2 linked regions of the Teredinibacter turnerae T7901 genome follow. Each later gene encodes a partner of the first gene's protein in a complex. Links are inferred from orthologs where the notes say so. Each region holds a gene or a part of one and is shown on either strand. Other genes may lie near its edges.

Region 1 (3,304 bases):
GGCGCTCTGTTGCTTACCCCGGGATTCTTCACGGATGCAGTCGGCTTTTGCTGCCTGCTGCCGGGTGTACGCCAGGTAATTTTGGGTTGGGCGTTAAAGAATGCGGTATTTGGCAAAGTAAACGTTCGTTCAGATGGCCCCCACAGAGCTGGCGAGTCACATACCACCATAGATGGCGACTACAAGCGCGAAGACTAACCCGGCTTAACCCTGGGCGGTGTAAATTTATGCTTAATTTTTAAAAATGGGTGTTGAAATCATAAAAACGGTACCCATCTTGGGGAACACGAAGGCTTTTGTGCCCCTGAGCTAACTCGGTGGCACGCTAAAACAATGCCCCTCAACCGGGCATAAAAGTGTTGATATAACGTGAAATCTGGAGAAATCATCAATGAATATTCGTCCTTTACACGATCGTGTTGTGGTTCGCCGCAAGGAAGAAGAAGAAAAATCTGCTGGTGGCATCGTTTTGCCTGGTTCGGCTAAAGAAAAGCCAAACCAAGGTGAAGTCGTAGCCGTTGGTTCCGGCCGCGTTTTGGACAACGGTGAGACTCGCCCTGTAGACGTAAAAGTGGGTGACACTGTGGTGTTCGGCAAGTATGCCGGTAGCGACACTATCGAGATTAACGGCGAAGAGCTGGTAATCCTCAGTGAGAGCGACATCAAAGCGATTATCGAGTAAGTCGCGCTTCAACACTGTAACTGTTAACGATCAATATTCTAGCTAGTTAAGGAATCATTACTATGGCTGCTAAAGACGTAAAATTTGGTGATGACGCCCGCCAGAAAATGCTGGTAGGTGTAAATGTTTTGGCCGATGCGGTAAAAACCACGCTTGGCCCTAAAGGTCGCAACGTAGTTCTCGACAAAGCTTTCGGCGCTCCAACCGTAACTAAAGACGGTGTTTCTGTTGCAAAAGAAATCGAGCTGAAAGACAAGTTCGAAAATATGGGTGCGCAGATGGTTAAAGAAGTTGCTTCTAAAGCCTCTGACGATGCCGGTGACGGTACCACTACAGCAACTGTTCTGGCGCAAGCCATTGTGAACGAAGGCCTCAAGTCTGTTGCTGCTGGCATGAACCCTATGGACCTGAAGCGCGGTATCGACAAAGCCGTTGCTGCTGCTGTTGAATTTGTAAAATCTTCTGCCCAGCCATGTGAAGACAGCAAGTCTATTGCACAGGTAGGCACTATTTCAGCCAACAGCGATTCTCACATTGGTGACATCATCGCTGAAGCGATGGAAAAAGTTGGCAAAGAGGGTGTTATCACAGTTGAAGAAGGCAGCGGTCTGGAAAACGAACTGGACGTTGTTGAAGGTATGCAGTTCGATCGCGGTTACCTGTCTCCATACTTCATTACCAATCAGGATAATATGAGCGTTGAGCACGAGAGCCCATTCATCCTGTTGGTTGATAAAAAAATCTCCAACATTCGCGAGCTTCTGCCAGTTTTGGAAGCGGTTGCGAAAGCGGGCAAGCCTCTGGTTATCGTTGCAGAAGACGTTGAAGGTGAAGCGCTGGCGACTCTGGTTGTTAACAACATGCGTGGCATTGTTAAAGTTGCAGCATGTAAAGCGCCAGGTTTCGGCGATCGTCGTAAAGCCATGCTGCAAGACATTGCGATTCTGACCGGCGGTACTGTTATTTCCGAAGAAGTTGGTCTGGACCTGGAAAGCGCAACCTTGGAGCATCTTGGCCAAGCCAAGCGTTTCACCATGTCTAAAGAGAACAGTGTCATCGTTGACGGTGCCGGTTCTGCAGACGACATCAAAGCGCGCGTTAACCAGATTCGCAAGCAAATCGAAGAAACCAGCTCTGAGTACGATGCTGAAAAACTGCAAGAACGTGTGGCGAAACTGGCCGGCGGTGTAGCAGTCATTAAAGTCGGTGCCGCTACTGAAGTTGAAATGAAAGAGAAGAAAGCCCGTGTCGAAGATGCTCTGCATGCAACTCGTGCGGCAGTTGAAGAAGGTGTTGTGCCTGGCGGTGGTGTTTCTCTGATGCGCGCTGTTGCTGCTATTGCAGATCTGCAGGGCGAAAACGAAGATCAAACCGCTGGTGTAGCTATCGCGCGTCGTGCGATGGAAGCACCACTGCGTCAGATCGTGACTAACGCTGGCGAAGAAGCTTCTGTAGTTGCCGAAAAAGTTCGCGGCGGCGAAGGTAACTTCGGTTACAACGCTGGTTCAGGCGTATACGGCGACATGCTGGAAATGGGTATTCTCGACCCTGCGAAAGTGACTCGTACTGCGCTGCAGGCGGCGGGCTCCATCGCTGGTTTGATGATCACCACCGAAGCAATGGTTGCGGACAAGCCAGAAGACAAAGCCGGTCCAGCAGTCCCAGATATGGGCGGCATGGGTGGCATGGGTGGCATGATGTAAGCTACGGCTTCATCAGAATTCATCCAAGCTACAAAAGAACGGCCCCCTTGGGGCCGTTTCTTTATGATCGATAAAATCTGGCTACACTGTCGATCAATTACGCTCCTACCCGTGGAGCGTTGAATTTAAGTAAAATCGGGCCGTCTAAGATATTTAACGTGTGGCGGGGTGTTCATCCACCTTCATTGTTCGTGCGTACTCAATCATGGCGTAGATATTGCGCTGTATCAGGACCCAATCCAAGAGGAAAGCAATTATGGCATTTGAATTACCAGAACTTCCCTACGAGCGCGGTGCGCTTGCTCCGCATATTTCCGAAGAAACCCTCGATTTTCACTACGGTAAGCATCACAAAACCTACGTTGATAAATTAAACGGTCTGGTTCCTGGCACAGAATTCGAAGGTAAGACACTCGAAGAAGTTGTAAAAACGTCAAGCGGTGGTGTGTTCAACAATGCTGCGCAGATCTGGAACCACTCGTTCTACTGGAACTGCTTGAGCCCCAACGGTGGCGGTGAGCCGACTGGAGCCATTGCCGACGCAATTAATTCCGCGTTTGGCTCATTTGCAGACTTTAAAGAGAAGTTCACCACTTCTGCGATCAACAACTTTGGTTCAAGCTGGACTTGGTTGGTCAAGAAAGCGGATGGCAGCGTAGAAATTGTTAACACCTCAAATGCCGCGACGCCACTGACTGACGATACTCTGACGCCTCTGTTGACTGTGGATTTGTGGGAGCATGCGTACTACATCGACTACCGCAATGCGCGCCCCTCGTATATGGACGCATTCTGGAACCTGGTGAACTGGGATTTTGTGAACGCAAATTTCGCATAATTTCAGCTAGCGAAGTACACCAACAAAGCACGCGTAAGCGTGCTTTGTTGGTTTTGGAACCGCAAAAATCCGCAGAACCAG
Region 2 (3,192 bases), 1.0 Mb from region 1 along the record:
AATTCAGCACTTGCGGACCTCGCCAACCTTCTAAAATCGGCTGGCGACGAGCTTCGCCTGGAAATTTTGCGTGCGCTTGCGCAAGACTCCTACGGCGTGCTTGAACTCAGCCACATCTTCGATGTGCGCCAGAACAGCATCAGCCATCACCTGAAGGTATTGGCCACCGCGAACCTGGTGAGCAACCGCCGCGAGGGAAACTCGATTTTCTACCGTCGTATCCATTCGCTGGCGGGAGAGCAGTCCACGCTGCGTGCAGCATTGTTTCAACAGATTGATGAGCTCGACCTCAACCCGGATGTGCAAGCGCGCATCGAGGAAATTCACCAGAAACGCGCCCAGGTTTCCCAACTCTTTTTTAAGGAACACGGCACCAGCTTGCGGGAAAAGCAGGACCTGATTGCGGAGTTCGATGTGTACGGCCCGCAACTGGATAATTTCCTCAATGATTGCACCCTACCCAATTGGGAGCGGGTGTTGGAAGTTGGGCCTGGCAGCGGTGAACTACTGCCCTACCTCTCTGCGCGCTTTCACGACGTAGTCGCGCTGGACAACGCCGAAACCATGCTGGCCAGTGCCAGGGCACACTGCCAGGCAAAAGGCGTCGACAACGTCCATTTCGAATTGGACGACACTCATTATTGCCAGCAGCATCCACACAGTTTCGACTGTGTAGTTATCAACATGGTGCTCCACCACACCCCATCGCCACGGCAGATCTTCGCCGATATAAGTGGCGCATTAAAACCCGGTGGGGTGCTGATAATTTGTGATCTTTGCCAGCACAATCAGGACTGGACCCAAAAGGCCTGTGGTGATGTGTGGCTTGGCTTCGAACCGCGCGAACTTCAGGAATGGGCGCGCGCGGCCACTATGCGTGAAGGGCAAAGCACCTACTTTGCGCTTCGCAACGGTTTTCAAATTCAAATACACGAATTTGTGAAAATTTAACCCTCTTTCAAGGAGAGCGAACACCCATGTCTGAATATTCCATTTTTACTTCCGAGTCGGTCTCGGAAGGCCACCCAGACAAAATGGCTGACCAAATTTCCGATGCTGTACTGGACGCCATTCTTAAAGACGACAAACATGCCCGCGTAGCAGTAGAGACCCTGGTGAAAACCGGGATGGCGATTGTAGCCGGCGAAGTCCGAACCTCGACTTATGTGGACTTGGAGGACTTGATTCGTCAGGTGATACTGGATATTGGCTACAACTCCAGCGACGTCGGCTTCGATGGCGCATCTTGTGCGGTGATCAACGCGATTGGCAAACAAAGTGCGGATATCGCCATGGGTGTTGACGAAGCGGAAAACAAAGACATGGGGGCCGGCGACCAGGGCCTGATGTTCGGTTATGCCACCAACGAAACCGATGTGCTCATGCCCGCACCGATCTATTACTCGCACCGCCTGGTGGAGAAACAGGCGGAGCTGCGTAAAAGTGGCGCGCATGCTTGGTCCCGCCCGGACGCAAAAAGTCAGGTGACCTTGCGCTACGAAAACGGCAAGCCCGTGGCCGTGGATGCGGTGGTGCTCTCTACCCAGCACGCACCAGGCGTCAGCCAGGCTCAAATTCACGAAGCGGTAATGGAAGAAATTATCAAACCAGTACTGCCTGCGGAATGGCTACACTCAAATACCAAGTACCACATTAACCCCACCGGCCAATTTATTATCGGCGGCCCCGTGGGCGACTGTGGTCTGACGGGCCGAAAAATTATTGTCGATACCTACGGCGGCATGGCTCGCCACGGCGGCGGCGCGTTTTCCGGTAAGGACCCATCCAAAGTGGACCGTTCCGCCGCCTACGCCGGACGTTATGTGGCTAAAAATATTGTTGCGGCTGGCCTTGCCGACCGCTGCGAAATTCAAGTGAGTTATGCAATTGGGGTGGCCGAACCCACGTCCATCTCCGTAAACACCTTCGGTACCGGCAAAATCGACGATGGCAAAATTGTGGAACTGGTGAAAGAACACTTCGACCTGCGCCCGCGCGGCCTGATTGAAATGCTCGACTTAATGCGTCCGATTTATCGCAAAACAGCCGCTTACGGCCACTTCGGCCGCGAGCTTCCAGAGTTCACCTGGGAGATCACCGACAAAGCCGACGTCCTTAAAGCAGCACTTTAATAAGCGCCACAACAGCCGGCACCAGCAGCTCAGCGTGCGTCAGTGACGCAGGCTGAGCTGTAACAACTAAATTGACAGTGCGTCACTCGCTCGACTAACACGTCTGCAACAGGCGCTTGAATTTTCTCGGAGAGACTTATGAGTATCCAACCGCAAACCGAATTTTCCGACTACAAAGTCGCTGACATTAAACTGGCCGAGTGGGGCCGCAAAGAAATTGATATCGCCGAAGGTGAAATGCCTGCGCTGATGGCCCTGCGCGAAAAATATCGCGCAGAACAGCCGCTCGCTGGAGCCAAAATCATGGGCTGCATCCACATGACAATCCAGACCGCGGTGTTGATTGAAACCCTCGTCGAGCTGGGCGCGGAAGTCCGCTGGAGCTCCTGTAATATTTTTTCCACCCAAGACCACGCTGCTGCAGCAATCGCCGCTGCGGGCATTCCGGTATTCGCCTGGAAAGGTGAAACCGAAGAAGAGTTCTGGTGGTGTATTGAGCAGACGATCGTTAAAGACGGCAAACCCTGGGATGCTAACATGATCCTTGACGACGGCGGCGACCTGACTCAAGTCGTGCACGACAAATACCACGCCATGCTCGATAACATCCACGGTATTTCCGAAGAGACCACCACAGGTGTTCACCGCCTGATGGAAATGCTAGAAGAGGGCTCGCTGAAAGTTCCTGCTATTAACGTGAACGACGCGGTCACCAAATCCAAAAACGACAACAAATACGGTTGTCGCCACAGTCTGAATGACGCCATTAAACGCGGCACCGACCACCTGCTCTCCGGCAAGAAAGCGTTGGTTGTGGGTTACGGCGATGTGGGTAAAGGTTCTGCCGCATCGCTGCGCCAGGAAGGCATGATCGTAAAGGTCACTGAAATCGATCCAATCTGTGCCATGCAGGCCTGTATGGACGGTTTTGAAGTGGTATCCCCTTATAACGACGGTATTAACACCGGTAAAGCCGAAGACATTAATCTTGAAGTGCTCAGCAAAACCGACCTGATTGTCACCACCACCGGCAACACCAACGTGTGTGATGCGGCCATGC

What was found.
Region 2: the proteins of groL (region 1) and metK are in contact, whole or in part, in a cryo-EM structure (PDB 8P4O), measured with the Escherichia coli proteins. The link is inferred for Teredinibacter turnerae T7901 from one-to-one orthologs.

Annotation. Positions count from the first base shown.
Region 1 is NC_012997.1:3,375,206-3,378,509, reverse strand. What follows is about bases 87-3,064. They hold groL (chaperonin GroEL), read left to right. Parts: upstream 87-744; coding sequence 745-2,385; downstream 2,386-3,064. Other genes in these bases: TERTU_RS13365 (Fe-Mn family superoxide dismutase), read left to right, coding at 2,642-3,064; groES (co-chaperone GroES), read left to right, coding at 392-682; TERTU_RS13380 (FxsA family protein), read left to right, coding at 87-198. In the rest of the region: more of TERTU_RS13380, read left to right, coding at 1-86; more of TERTU_RS13365, read left to right, coding at 3,065-3,223.
Region 2 is NC_012997.1:4,393,775-4,396,966, forward strand. The notes cover bases 189-3,054. They hold metK (methionine adenosyltransferase), read left to right. Parts: upstream 189-977; coding sequence 978-2,132; downstream 2,133-3,054. Other genes in these bases: TERTU_RS17645 (ArsR/SmtB family transcription factor), read left to right, coding at 189-951; ahcY (adenosylhomocysteinase), read left to right, coding at 2,271-3,054. In the rest of the region: more of TERTU_RS17645, read left to right, coding at 1-188; more of ahcY, read left to right, coding at 3,055-3,192. UniProt on the Escherichia coli protein: Catalyzes the formation of S-adenosylmethionine (AdoMet) from methionine and ATP.